Linked DNA regions of Phenylobacterium montanum. The protein of the gene in region 1 interacts with the protein of each later gene in a pairwise test. Links are inferred from orthologs where the notes say so. Each region holds a gene or a part of one and is shown on either strand. Other genes may lie near its edges. The genes, in order: ftsZ and ftsA.

What was found.
Region 2: the proteins of ftsZ (region 1) and ftsA interact in binary tests that used the Bacillus subtilis proteins (3 or more experiments, as listed by UniProt). The link is inferred for Phenylobacterium montanum from one-to-one orthologs.

What each region holds. Positions count from the first base shown.
Region 1 is NZ_CP073078.1:1,090,266-1,097,367, reverse strand. Bases 2,159-5,008 are described here. They hold ftsZ (cell division protein FtsZ), read left to right. Parts: upstream 2,159-2,710; coding sequence 2,711-4,306; downstream 4,307-5,008. Other genes in these bases: lpxC (UDP-3-O-acyl-N-acetylglucosamine deacetylase), read left to right, coding at 4,439-5,008; KCG34_RS04995 (hypothetical protein), read right to left, coding at 2,159-2,212. Also shown: KCG34_RS05000 (hypothetical protein), read right to left, coding at 1-985; more of KCG34_RS04995, read right to left, coding at 1,208-2,158; more of lpxC, read left to right, coding at 5,009-5,335; KCG34_RS04980 (glutathione S-transferase family protein), read right to left, coding at 5,357-6,004; KCG34_RS04975 (GFA family protein), read left to right, coding at 6,127-6,567; KCG34_RS04970 (acyl-CoA thioesterase), read right to left, coding at 6,575-7,102. UniProt on the Bacillus subtilis protein: Essential cell division protein that forms a contractile ring structure (Z ring) at the future cell division site. The regulation of the ring assembly controls the timing and the location of cell division.
Region 2 is NZ_CP073078.1:4,571,272-4,578,438, reverse strand. Bases 2,066-4,980 are described here. They hold ftsA (cell division protein FtsA), read right to left. Parts: upstream 4,230-4,980; coding sequence 2,901-4,229; downstream 2,066-2,900. Other genes in these bases: KCG34_RS20840 (cell division protein FtsQ/DivIB), read right to left, coding at 4,251-4,980; KCG34_RS20850 (DUF1134 domain-containing protein), read right to left, coding at 2,069-2,815. Outside these bases: KCG34_RS20860 (DUF4139 domain-containing protein), read left to right, coding at 1-455; KCG34_RS20855 (DUF4139 domain-containing protein), read left to right, coding at 460-2,055; more of KCG34_RS20840, read right to left, coding at 4,981-5,204; KCG34_RS20835 (D-alanine--D-alanine ligase), read right to left, coding at 5,173-6,117; KCG34_RS20830 (hypothetical protein), read left to right, coding at 6,295-6,678; KCG34_RS20825 (cupin domain-containing protein), read left to right, coding at 6,740-7,167. UniProt on the Bacillus subtilis protein: Cell division protein that is required for the assembly of the Z ring. May serve as a membrane anchor for the Z ring. Binds and hydrolyzes ATP. Also involved in sporulation.

The DNA.
Region 1 (7,102 bases):
TCAGCTTGGCCGCCTGCATGCAGCCGGCGCTGTCGCGCACCTTGGTCAGACCGGTCGATTCCAGCTCCTCGCGGGTGGCGCGGCCGACCAGGGCCAGCACCGCCAGGGTCATGCCACGCTGGACTACAGGCGTGTAGCCGGGGGCGCCCCCGGGGGCTGAGACGGTCTGGTCGCGCAGGGCGGCGGCGACCTTGAACAGTTGGCTGATATCGTCGGCGCTGGGACTGACCGGCGTGCTGGACAGGGCTTTGGCCTGGGCCAGGCGCGCAGGGGCGTCGGCGGTCATCTGCCGGGTCCAGTCGTCGTGCTGCATATCGTAGGAGGCTTGGCGCAGCTTCTTCCCGCTCTCCCCGACCTGATCGGCCTGCCAGCCCAGGACGGCGTTGACGCGCAGGGCCGCGCCGTCGGCGCCGGGCAGGCTGGCGACCTTGGCCGGGTCAGCTTCGAGGGTCCGCACCAAGGCGTCGGCGGCTTCGGGCGTCGAGGTCGCGCGGCGCACCCCTTCGACGAAACCTGCGTCCTGCAGGGCCACCAGGGCGGCGTAGGCCACCGAGCCTTCGGCCAGCTGATCGGCCTGGTAGGCTTCCGAGGTGGCCATGGCCGCGGAGACGGCCCCGCCGTCGGCGAAGTGGTCGTCTATGGCGGCGGCGTGGGCGACGAAGGTGGCGTAGGCGCTGGCGGCCTCGATCACCTCGCGCGGCATGTGCGGGGCGGGGGCCGGGCGCGCCTGGGCGTCCAGGTATTCGGGGCCGGGCGCGTTGACGGCCTGTATCGCCGGCGGCGGCGCGTCATGGGGCGCGGGCGCAGGGACCGGAGCAGCATTCGGGGCTGGGTTCTGCGGGTAGGCCGCAGGCGCGTCCTGGGTCAGGCTGGGCGCCGGCTCGGGCGGCTGGGCTGCTTCTGACTGGGCGCAGGCGAGGCGGCCCGCGCCGCCGATCGCCAGAGCCAGGACCGAAGCGAAGGTGACGCGAACTACCGATTTCATGGGTGTCAGCTCCCTGCGAGCGGACTAAGCTATGCAGTATTCGATCGGTCGAATGCTGTACTGTCCGGACCGTTCATCATTATAGTTTTTAATATGTGTCAGGCAAAGATTGTTGCGAATGTTCGGCCTACACAAATAGATGATTGAACCGGTTCAGCGGTATTGGGGTATCCATCTCTTCTAGCATATTGCGCAGCGCGTTCTCGGCTCTCGATCTGAGGTTCAGTGGCCGGCCTGCGAAGCATAGGCGATAGGGACGGCATAGGACTGGGAGCGGTCGGCCAGCGCCGCTGTGCTGGCGATCCTGGCCGGCGCGCCGGCGCCTTCGCGCAGGCACTGGCTAGTCTCCTTCAGGGCGTGCTCGCCCATGCAGAAGATGTCTTCATAGTGCGGGCCGGCCACCGCCAGGCACTGGTGCAGGTTGAGCCGGGCCATCAGCATGCAGTCGGCCGGGCCGGCGCGAACGCGCAGCAGGCCAGCGTTCTCCAGCTCCGCGTGGTCGGCGCGGCCGAGGATGGCCAGGGCCGCGAGCGTCAGGGCACGCTGGACGACGGGGGTGTAGCCGGGCGGATCGCCGGCGGGGGCGCCGGCATAGGCGGGCGGCGCGGCCGCCACCTGGAACAGGTGGGCGACGTCGTCGGCGGTGGGCTTGACCGGCAGGTCGGCGAGCTGCTTGGCAAGGGCCAGGCGCGCGGCTCCATCCGGAACGGTCGCCCGCGACCAGGCTTGATGCTGGATGTCGTAGGCCGACTGCTTGACCCGGCGCCCGGTCTCGGCCAGCCGCTCGGCCTGGGCGATCAGGGCGGCGTTGATGCGCGAGGCGGCGGCGTCGGCGCCCTCGACGGCGGCCACCTGGCGCGGATCGGCCTCCAGGGCGCGGACGAGGGTTTCGGCCTGGGCCGGATCGGCGCCGGCGCGGCGGACACCCGCGACGAAGGATGGATCCTGCATGGCGATCAGGGCGGCGTAAGCTGTCGCGCCCTGGCCCAGCTGCTGCGGCTGCCACGTCTCGGAGGTGACCATGGCGGCGCGGATCGCCTCACCGTCGGCGAAGCGGGGTTCGATGGCGGCGGCGCGCTCGACGAACATCTGATAGGCGCTGGCCGCCTCGACCACCTCGCGCGGCAGGCGGGCGCCGCCGCCCTCCTGGGCCAAGGCCGCATCGGACTGGCCGATGAACAGGCCGGTCGCCAGCAGCGCCAAGATCAGTCGGGTCGTCCTGCGCATGGTCGCCACCCCTATGAACTTGCCCAGGACACGGCTGTCCGATTGCAAATTCAATAAATATCGAGCTTAAGGCCGCTTAACTATGTGGCATATAGCGCATCCGTGCAGCGCTATACCGTATTCATTCGGCCAGACGTTGTATTCGCCGCAATCCTGCAGGCCTTGGCGGTGCATGGCCCCATGGCGTACGCAGCGGCGCGACTCGAAGCCGGGGCGAAAGCGCCCAGGGACTTGGCCTTTCGTCCAGCGATTTTAACCATGCGCTAACAGATTCTTTCGCGCATTTCGCCGCAGGGCCAAGGTGACCTGCGGGCGGAAAACGCTAGCGAATCAACGATTTTTTCGGTCAGCCTGGTCGACGAGGTCCCGACTCACGGTATGGGTTTTAACCTTCGATTAACAACGTTGGGCGTTCGATCAACGTAACGATTGGTTAAGTCCCGGCGGGCGGGTCGCCGGTTCCTAGCCGACATGCTGACGAACGAAGCAGGGATAGCCATGGCCATTCATCTCTCGGCGCCGCGCCAAACCGAATTGAAGCCGCGCATTGTCGTCTTCGGCGTCGGCGGGGCCGGGGGCAACGCGGTCAACAACATGATCGAGGCCGGGCTCGAGGGGGTCGAGTTCGTCGTCGCCAACACCGACGCCCAGCAGCTGCAGTTCGCCAAGACCGAGCGGCGCATTCAGCTCGGGGTCACGGTGACGCAAGGGCTCGGCGCCGGCGCCCATCCCGAGATCGGCATGTCGGCCGCTGAGGAAAGCGGCTCGGAGATCGGCGAGCATCTCGACGGCGCGCACATGGTGTTCATCACCGCCGGCATGGGCGGGGGCACCGGCACCGGGGCGGCGCCGATCATCGCCAAGTGCGCCCGCGAGCGTGGCATACTGACGGTGGGCGTGGTGACCAAGCCCTTCACCTTCGAAGGCCGCCATCGGATGCGCCTGGCCGATGCGGGCATCGCCGAGCTGCAGCGCTATGTCGACACCCTGATCGTCATCCCGAACCAGAATCTGTTCCGCGTCGCCAACGAGCGCACCACCTTCGCCGAAGCCTTCGGCATGGCCGACCAGGTGCTGCATTCGGGCGTGCGCTCGATCACCGACCTGATGGTGCTGCCGGGCCTGATCAATCTCGACTTCGCCGACGTGCGTACGGTGATGACCGAGATGGGCAAGGCGATGATGGGCACCGGCGAGGCCGGCGGCGAGGACCGCGCCCTGATGGCCGCCCAGAACGCCATCGCCAATCCGCTGCTGGACGAGGTCTCGCTGAAGGGCGCCAAGGCGGTGCTGGTCAACGTGACCGGCGGCCTGGACATGACCTTGCTGGAAGTCGACGAGGCGGCCAACGCCATCTCGGACCAGGTGGATCCGGAAGCCAACATCATCTTCGGCGCCGCCTTCGATCCGGCCCTGGAAGGCAAGATCCGCGTGTCGGTGGTCGCCACTGGCATGGACGGCTCATCGATCTCGGCCATCGAACCCAAGGGCCGCACCACGGTCAGCACCGCGCCGCTGAACAGCCGCGAGCCCGCGCCCGCCCCGGCGCGGCAGCAGACCTATGTGCAGAGCGCTCAGCCGGCGCCGCGCACCCTGACGCCCTCGCCGCAGCCGGCCAGCTACGGCGATCCGCGCCGCGGCGCCTACGACGCCGCGCCGGCGGTGCAGCCGGCCCCTGTCGCGCAGGCCGCGCCGGAGCCGGAAATTCAAGCGCCAAGCTACGCTCAGGTCGATCTCTACGAAGACCAGGCCCCTGCGGCCGCCGCTCCGGCCGAGCCGGAACGTCCCGCGACTCGGAGCGAGCCCGAACGTCCCGCGGCCCGCGAAGTCGAGGACGCCCCCCTGTTCCCCGACCGCCCGATCGGCGGCGAGGAGCGGCATCACAGCAAGGGCGGCTGGCTCAGCCTGTTCGGCGGCCGTCGCCAGGCGGAACCGCCGCCGCCGCTGAGGGATTACCGCAACGATCCGTCCCCGGTGCTGCAGGCTCGCACCCAGGCCCAGGCGCAGCCGGTTCAGCCGCCGCTGGAGGATGAGCATCTGGACAATGGCGACGAGCTGGAGATCCCGTCGTTCCTGCGTCGACTCGCCAATTAATCAGCTGGAATCAGCGAGTTAGCTGGTTACAAAGCGAAACATCAGTTGTGTTGATGCGACGCGGCAGCGGCCTTAGGGCTTAGCTGTCGCGGTGCGTTTGGAGCGCCGGACTCGAGTAAGAGGGTTTCGGCCTTGGCGTCATCCGCGTTCTTCCAGCACACCCTCGCCGCCGCGGCCGTGTTCGCGGGGCCTGGCCTGCATACGGGCCAGTATGTGCGCGCGGCGGTCAAGCCGGCGCCGGTGAACGCGGGCCTGGTGTTCGTGCGCAGCGACGTGACCGATCGCGACAACCGTATCCCGGCCCGCGGCGAGGCCGTCAGCCAGACCCGGCTCGGCACCGTGGTCGCCAACGCCTCCGGCGTCAGCGTCTCCACCGTCGAGCACCTGATGGCGGCCCTGGCGGCCCTGGGCGTCGACAATGCGGTGATCGAGTTGGACGGCCCGGAAGTGCCGGTGATGGACGGTTCGGCCGAGCCGTTCGTGGACATGCTGGATCGCGCGGGCCTGCGCCAGCAGGGGGCGCCGCGCCGCTATATCGAGATCCTGGAGACGGTCGAGGTGGTCGACGGCGACCGCCGGGCGGCGCTGATGCCCGCTGACCGCTTCGAGATGAGCTTCGCCATCGACTTCGACACCGGCGCCATCGGCCGCCAGCAGGTCGAGTTCGTCATGGACGAGACCACCTTCCGCGACGAGATCGCCGACGCGCGCACCTTCGGCTTCGTGCACGAGGTCGAGGCGCTGAAGGCCGCCGGCCTGGCGCGCGGCGGGTCGATGGACAATGTGGTGGTGATCGAGGGCGACACCGTGCTGAACCCCGAGGGCCTGCGCCGCCCGGATGAGTTCGTGCGCCACAAGGCCCTGGACGCCCTGGGCGACCTCTATCTGGTCGGCGCCCCGATCATCGGCCGCTTCGAAGGCGAAAAGTCCGGCCACGAGATGAACAACGCCCTGGTCCGCGCCCTCCTGGCCCGCCCGAAGGCCTGGCGCGAGCGGCGGTATGCCGAGGTGCTGGCGGAGGCGGTTTGACTTAGATCGGCCAAGGCCGGTTCAGAACGAAAGCCGCCCCTTCAGGTCGTCGAAGGGGACCATGACGTGCTCGCGATAGGCGGGCCGGTCCTGTAGGCGGGCGTACCAGGCCGCCACGTTCGGCAGGTCGGGTCGCTCGATGTCCAATCCATAGTAGCGATAGAACATCGACCCGGCGGCGATATCGGCGAGGGTGAAGATGTCTCCGGCCACGAACGGGCGGCTGGTCAATTCGCTATCCAATAGTCCCATCAGGGTCCCGCAAGCGGCGAGGCTGCTACGGATGGCGGCGTGGTCACGCTGGGCCTCGGGGGTGCGGTAATAGCCCCAGAATATGCCGCCGACGAAGGTGGGCAGGAGCGCGGTCTGGGCCCATTCGATCCACTTGTCGACCTGGCTCTGGGCCTGGGGTGCGGCCGGCCAGAGGCGACCGTCGCCATAGCGGGCGGCCAGATAGCGCAGTATGGCGTGGGATTCCCAGACTACGAGATCGTCGTCCTCGATCACCGGCACGCGGCCGTGCGGGTTCAGGCGACGGAAAGCCGGCTCGTCCAAGCGGCCGAACGGGCCTCCGGCGGGCTCATGACGATAGTCGAGGCCGAGCTCGCCCACGAGCCAGAGCACCTTCTGCACATTGCTTGAATTGCGCCGGCCCCAAACCGTCAGCATGGGCTTCTCCTGGGCGATATCACCTGCGATCCTAGCCTGCGCTAGGCGGCCCGGGAAAGATCTGTGACCGCTTGGCCGATGGCCCGCCAACCCGCCGCTGGAGCCGTGAACAGGAGAACGCGATGCCGATCACCGGACAGTGCCGTTGCGGGCAGGTGAGGTTCGAGGTTTCGGCCAAGCCGCTCCTGACCATGGCCTGCCATTGCAGGGGCTGCCAGCAGATGACCGCCAGCGCCTTTTCGCTGAGCGCAGCGATCCCCACCGAGGGGTTTCGCGTGACCAGCGGCGAGCCGGTGATCGGGGGGCTGCATGGGCCGGCGCGGCACTATTTCTGCGGCTATTGCATGAGCTGGATGTTCACCCGGCCCGACGGGATGGATTTCTTCGTCAATGTCCGTTCGACCTTGCTCGATGAGCGGGTGTGGGATGCGCCGTTCATCGAGGTCTATACCGACGAGAAGCTCCCGTGGGCCTCGACGCCGGCCCGGCACAGCTATCCGACCTTCCCGCCCCAGGAGGCCTATGGCGCGCTGATCGCCGAGTTCGCTGCTCAGGCGGGGTAGGGCGCGCCTACCGCCCCTCCACCACCAAAAGCTGGCTGCCGCCGCTGGCGAGCAGGCGGCCGTCTTCCGACCAGATGCGGGCGCCGCCGTGGATCAGGCCGGCCTTGGAGGCGGGGGCGTAGCTGTCGACGAACAGCCAGTCGGCCTTGCCCGGACGGTCGTGGAACCAGACGGTCAGGTCCAGGCTGGGGGCGATGAAGGGCAGGGGGCGCTGGACCTGGCTGCGGTGATAGGTCGGCCAGGGCAGGGTGTCGATCAGGAGCACCATGCGGGCGTGATCGAGGAAGGCGTCGTCCGTCGGGGCGAAGTCGTTGATCCGGTACCAGCTTTCGCTGACGGCGCCGCGCGGGTCGACCTCGCCCTCCTTGAGGAACTTCACCGGCCGGCCCTGGATGTGGTTCCAGAACGGGTGCGGGACGTGGTCCGGCGGCATGTAGTGCTCGAACGGCGGCAGGGCGTGTGGCGGCGGGACCGTCGGGCGGGGCAGGTCCAGGTGCTCCGGCCCTGCATCCTTGCCGGTGGTCCATACCTGGGC
Region 2 (7,167 bases), 3.5 Mb from region 1 along the record:
AGCCATCCGCCGCCGTGGTGGTGGTGGACTTTGTGAACTCGCGCGGCTCGGGCCTCGCCGCCGGCCTGCCGGCCGGGACCATGCGGGTCTATGAGCGCGACACGGCGGGCGAGCCCAAGTTCGTCGGTGAGAGCCAGATCGGCCACACGCCGCAGGGCTCGGAACTGGCGGTCAAGATCGGCGACGCCTTCGACGTCACGGTGCAGCCGACCGTCACAGCCGAGACCAAGATCAGCAAGACGCGCACGCGCTATTCCATGACCTATGTCGCCCGCAATGCGCGCCGCGAGCCGGTGACCGTCGAGCTGCGCCAGGGCGGCCTGTGGCGCGACGGCAAGGTGCTGAAGGAGAGCCTGCAGAGCCGCCGCATCGACGCCCACACCCTGGGCTGGTCGATCCCCGTACCCGCCAACGGCCAGACCACCCTGACCTTCGACGTCGAGACCGGCTGGTAGCCCCGTGGGCGGAAGGCTCACCCAACTGATCTTTGCGGTCGCGTTGGCTCTGCCGGTCTTGGCGCGGGCGGACACGATCTCGGCCGCGCCCGAAAAGGTCGAGGTGGTGGTCTATCGCGACCGCCCCGCCCGCGGCGCCGACCTGGCCCGTGAAGACCCGGATTCCGCTCACGGCCTCGCCCTGGTCACCGAGACCCGTACGGTCGACCTGCCCGCCGGCCGCACGCGCCTGAGCTTCGAGGGCGTGGCCGACGGGATCATCCCCGAGAGCGCCGCGGTCGAGGGCCTGCCGGGCAGCCTGGCCGAGCGCAATTTCGACTACGACCTCTTGAGCCCCGGCTCGCTGATCGCCCACCTGACCGACCAGCCGGTCCACATCGTCCGCACCGACCGCAAGACCGGGCGGGAAACCAGCGAGGCGGCCACCGTGCGCGCCGGCCCGGACGGGGTGGTGCTGCAGACCGCGGCCGGGGTCGAGGCCCTGCGCTGCAGCGGCGGGCCTGAGAAGCTGGTGTTCGACAGCCTGCCCAAGGGCCTGGCCAGCCGCCCGACGCTGTCGGTGGTCACCGACACGCCCGCCGCTGGCCGCTACCAGGTGCGGGTGAGCTATCTCAGCGTGCGGATAGACTGGGCGGCGGACTACGTCGCCCGCATCAGCCCCGACGGCAAGAGCCTGGACCTGACCGGCTGGATCACCCTGGCCAACCACAGCGCCGCCAGCTTCGCCGACGCGCCGACCGCCGTGGTCGCCGGCCGCCTGGCCCGGGTTCCGGCAGACCTGCCGACGGCCGCGCCGCAGCACCTTAAGACCGGCTGCTGGCCCATGGGGACCAGCCACCATGGCGTGCCGAGGCCAGAGATTCCGGCGCCACCACCCCCGCCGCCGATGGCGCTGATGGCTCCCATGCCGGCGCCCCCTGGCATGCGCGAGGAGGTCGTCGTCACCGCCCAGAAGCGCACCGTTCAGACCGATCTCGGCGACTACAAGCTCTACAGCCTGGTCGAGCCGACCACTGTGGCCGCCCATCAGGTCAAGCAGGTCCAGTTCCTGCACCAGGCCAAGGTCGGCTTCGATCCTGTCTATCGCTATGACGTGGAGATCGGCGACAATGGCGAAGCGCCGCCGCCAGACCAGACCATTCCCACCCGCCTGGTCCTTCGCCTGAAGAACAAGGCGGCCGACGGGCTGGGCGAGGCCCTGCCGGCGGGTCTGGTCTCCTTCCGCCAGGCCGAGCCGGGCGCGCCGGGACATGAGCTGTTCCTGGGTCAGGCCGGCATGCGCGACGTGCCCGTGAACGAACCGTTCGAACTGAACCTGGCCCAGTCGCCAGAGGTCGTGGTGCGCCAGGAAATCGTGAGCGCGAAGCAGCTGGGATGGGGAACCGATCATCGCCGGCTACGCGCCGAGATCGCCGTCAGCCTGTTCAATCACCGCGCCGATGCGGTCATCACCGAAGTCCGTCAGCCTCAGGCCGAGGGCCTGACGATCGTCGCCGAATCCCTGTCACACGACATCCGGGACGGCGCGCCGGCCTGGCGCATCGCATTGGCGGCGCGGAGCGAGACGACCCTGACCTACACGGTCGAATTCGACAACTGAGCCGCGACCGCGCCTACAGCGGCAAGAGGTGCTGTTTGCGGGTATAGGCCAGGTAGCCGATATTGGCGCCCAGGCGCAGGCCGACGCCGGCGCGGATGGGGGCCAGGGTGATGTCCTCGGCGCGCTGGTAGTTCACCCCCAGGCCGCCGATCAGATAGGCGCTGCCGTCCACGCCGGGGAAGCGGCGATAGATCATGTCCGGGTACTGAAGATTGTAGCAGAGGGTGAACACCCGGCTGCCGTTGCCGCCCCAGTCCCAGCCGATCGATGGCCCCTGCCAGAACACCTCTGCCTCGGGCTGGTGCTTCATGTAGAGGCGGCCCTTGCCGTAGCGCAGGCCGACGAAGAACGCGCCCGAGCCTTCCTCGCCGGCGATGTAACCGGTGGGGCGACCGTTGTCGCGGAAGATGCGCTCGACCACCGAGGCGGCGGCCTCGGCCGCCACACCGAAGAAGTCCGAGACCTGGTTGACGATCTCGTCCTTGGAATAGGTCTCGGCCTTGTAGTTGGGCGTCAGCCCCTGGCGGGGCGGCGGCATGGCGCCGGCGTCGTCGCGCTCAGGCGGCGGGGCGGGCGGCGGCGCGGCCTGGGCCGGCGGCGCTTCGGACGGAACTTCCTGGGCCTTCGCCACCGGGGGCGGAGGCGGCACGTCCTGGGCCGGCGGCTCGTTGCGGGCGGGAGGCTGCAGCTCCTGGGCCCGGGCTACGGCGCTGGCGCCGAGATAGGCGAGGCTGGACGTGATCAGCAGTCGGCGGTCCATCGGAGTCTCCGAATCAGTATCAAGCCGACCTTTTCATCGCATTGGGACAGGTTTGCGGCGCGGAAAAAATGCGCGGGCGCCGCCTTTAGAGGTTGTCCTTCAGCCACTGGGCTGCGCGCGACAGGGGATTGCCACTCTCGGTCTTGGCCGGCTGCTGGGCCTTGCCGCCCCCCGCCAGAGTGCGCAGCGAGACCACTTCGCGCGGGCCGAAGGCAGCGCGCTGCAGGATGCCGGCGGCGGCGCAGAAGGCCGGGCCGGAAGCGGCGTCGGCCAGGTGCGGCAGGCGGCGTGGACGGCCCAGGCGCACCGGCCGGTCGAACACCCGCACAGCCACTTCGCGCACCCCGGCCAGCTGGCTGGCGCCCCCGGTCAGCACAAGGCCGGCGCCAGGGTCCAGCGGCGCACCCGAAGCCTTCAGCCGCTCGCGCAGCAACTCCAGGGTCTCCTCGACCCGCGGCGCGATGATGCCCTTGAGCATCGAGCGCGGGGCGATCACCGGCCCTGCGCCCGGATCGTCGCCGCGCGGCGGGGCCTCGATCATCTCGCGGTCCTCGTTGGCCGAGGCGATGGCCGAGCCGTGCAGAGTCTTGATCCGCTCGGCGCCGGCGATGGAGGTGGACAGGCCGCGGGCGATGTCGGCGGTGACGTGCGCCCCGCCCACCGCCAGGCTGTCCACATGGATCAGCGAGCCGTTGGCGAACACCGCCACCGAGGTCGAGCCGCCGCCCATGTCGACACAGATGCAGCCCAGGTCCATCTCGTCGTCTTCCAGCGCCGCCAGGGCCGAGACGAAGGGCGAGGCCACCGCGCCCTGGAACTCCAGGTGCGCGCGCTCGACACAATAGCCGAGGGTCTGGAACACGGTCTCGCTAATCGAGACCACTAGGAGTTCGAGGCCAAGCTGGCGGCCGAACATGGAACGGGGATCGCGCACCCCGCGCTGGCCGTCCACCGACCAGGCGATGGGCAATAGGTGGACCGGCCGCCGGCCCGGCAGGCGCACCTGCGACAGGGCCTGGCCGATGGCCTTGGACAGGTCGGCGTCGACGATCGGCCGGGCGCCCAGGCTGACCTGGGCCGAGACACGGTGGCTGGCCAGCTGGCCGCCGGCGGTGGCCACGGTCACGCCCTGGATGCTGGCGCCGGCGACCTGCTCGGCCCGCTCCACCGCCAGCGCGATGGCGTCGGCCGCCTCGTCCATGTTGACGATCGAGCCGCCGCGCACGCCGCGCGACTGCACGTGGCCCACGCCCACGGTCTGCAGGGTGCGCGCCTCGCGGTTCACCCCGCCCGGCTTCATGATGAAGCAGGTGACCTTCGAGGCGCCCAGATCGAGCGCGGCGACCAAGGGCTGCCGACCCGCCAAAACCTTCAATCCTTCCCGGGCTTCACGCCGGTCCTCAAGCCGCGACATTCCGTCGAACCCCCAAATATCTCAAGTACCAGCGGTCCCTGCCTGTCCGGGTGCGGCGTCCTTCGGCCGCACCGTGACCATCTCGGGATCACGCAGGTCGATCCGCGCAAAGCCCAGCTCCAGTATCCGCGACTTCTGGTCCAGCTGGTCCAGCTGGATCAGCGCCGCGTCCTCTCCGGTCGGCGGCAGCTGGATCAGCCCGCCGTCGTTCATCCTCAGGTCCCAGCGGCGCCCATCGACGCGCACCAGGGCGTCCAGGCGCTGGGTCAGGCGTGGCCGCGAGGCCACCAGCGGCAGGATCTGAGCCGCAGCGTCATTGGCGCCCTCGCCCACCACCAGCGGCAGTTGCGGGAAACGCGCCGGATCGGCCTCAGGGATGGTGTGGCCCTCGCTGTCGATCACCAGGGTGTGGCCCTGGTGCTGCCAGACGGCCAGGGTGGTGCGCGGGATCACGGCGATGACGATGGTGTCGGGCAGGAGGCGTACGATCCGCGCCTGCTTGACCCAGCCGACCTTCTCCACCCGCGCGCGCAGCGCGGCGAGATCGAGGCCCAGGATCGGCTGGCCGGCCTCGACCTGGGCCGCGGCCTTGATCGAGTCTTCCGCCATCTGCGGCGCGCCCTCGATCTCGACCTTGGCCACCTTCAGGCCGATGGCGGCGGTCATGCGGTCGAAGGGGCTGGTTCCTGCGGCGGCCGAGGGCTGGCCGCGGCGCTCGGCGACCAGGGCGCCGGCCAGGGCGATCAGCACCGCCAGCACCGCGACGCCGAGGGCGATGTGCGGCGGCAGGCCGACGCCGCGCACCGCGCCCAGCTTGGCGGGCGTGTAGGCTCTGGAGGGGCCCTTGGGCGGCTTGCCCTTGGCCCTGGGCTGCGGCTTTGCGGGCGCAGAGCCGCGCGCCGGGCCGCCGCCCGGGGCCTTGGATCGGGGCTTGGGCGGGCTGCTAGGCGCGCCTCCCCTCACCGTCACGGCCATACGCGTCCTCCACGATCCAACAAACCAACGCGTCGAACCCGATTCCGACATGAGCCGCCTGTTCGGGAACGAGCGACGTGGGCGTCATGCCGGGCTGGGTGTTGACCTCCAAGAGGACCAGAACGTCGTTAACATCGTCATAACGAAGGTCCGATCTGGTAACCCCTCGGCAACCAAGCGCGGCGTGCGCCGCCTCGGCCATCCTCATGGCTTTCTCATTGATTCCAGGCGGTAATTTCGCCGGAACCACATGCATTGAGCCGCCTTCGCCGTACTTGGCGTCATAGTCGTAGAAGCCGGTGCGCGGCAAAATATCGGTAACGGTTATCGCCTTGCCATCCATCACCGCCACCGACAGCTCCTTGCCGGGCACATAGGGCTCGACCATCACCTCTTCGCCATAGGCCCAGCTGGGCGCCACCACGTCCTGCGGCGGGCCGTTGGCGCCCTCGAACACCAGCAGCACCCCGACCGAGGAGCCCTGGGCGTTGGGCTTGACCACATAGGGCGGGGCCATGACGTGTTCGCGGGCGATCTCGTGGCGGTTGAACAGGCCGCCGCCGGGGACGGCGACGCCCGCCGCGGCCAGCACCGCCTTGGCCTTGGCCTTGTCCATGGCCAGGGCCGAGGCCAGCACGCCGCTGTGGCTATAGGGCAGGCCCAGGGTCTCCAGCACACCCTGCACGCAGCCGTCCTCGCCCCAGGCGCCGTGCAGGGCGTTGAACACCACGTCCGGCTTCAGCGCCGTCAGCACCTGGGCCAGGTCACGGCCGGCGTCGATGCGGCTGACCCGCGCGCCCGAACGCTCCAACGCGTCGGCGCAGGCGGCCCCGGTCACCAGCGAGACGTCGCGCTCGGGCGACAGCCCGCCCATCAGCACGGCGACGTGTTGGCCCGCGAGGCGTCCGCTCATTGATCTCTGCTCCGGCATCTCGCGCGCTTGTAGCCCGATCCGCAGGCGCTGTTGAGCCCCCGGCCATGCGCGTCCGGCTGTCACATCGACACCAGTCGATTTTGGCTGTTCATCTATAGAGGAAATGAGTCGTTCACCAATTGGCGCGTCAAATTACTGCACGCGAAGGAGAAGCAGATGTTCTTGATCAGTGCAGCCGTGGCGACGTTGCTGATGCCGGCGAGCGACGAAACGAGCCAGGCGCAGCTGCAGGCCAAGATCGACGCGGCCAAGGAAGCCTATCACAGCTGCATCTTCGCTCAGGCGGCCCAGCTTTACCGTGGCCGCGACGACAAGCGGCTGGAGCAGAGGATTGGCGAATCCTGCACCGCGCAGTTCGACGGCTGGCTGGACGCCATGTCGATCGACTCCTTCCCCGAGGCCCGCTCGGCGGCCAAGGACGCCATGACCCCGATCCTGCGCGAAGCCATCCACCTGGCCGTGCTGGCCGAGGTCGAATATCGCCGCACCGGCCGTCGCCCGGCGCCGGCGGCGGCTCCGGTTCCGGCCTCGGCGACCTGACGCTCGACTTTCCCGGGCGGCTTCCCATCTTCGGACTTCACCCGCCGAAGACGAGCCGCCCATGCCCAAGATCGACCTCGACGCCATAGAGCCTGCGCTGGGCTGCAGCTATCCCGCGCCCTACGACCAGCCCCTGGCCCGGCGGACCGCGCGCGACGTCGGCGCCGCGGGGGGCCTGACAGACTTCGTCGCCATCCATGTGGTGCTGCCGCCCGGCTGCTGGTCCTCGCAGCGCCACTGGCACGAGGGCGAGGACGAACTGGTTGCGGTGCTGTCCGGCGAGGCGGTGCTGATCGACGACCATGGGCGCCGTCCAATGAAGGCCGGCGACGTGGCCACGTTTCCCAAGAACGACGGGAACGGCCACTACCTGATCAACGAGAGCGACCGCGACTGCATCCTGATCGGGGTCAGCCTGCCGGAGCGCTCGCTGGTCCACTATCCCGATATCGACCTGCTCTGGTCGCCGGAAACCGGCGAGACGCACGT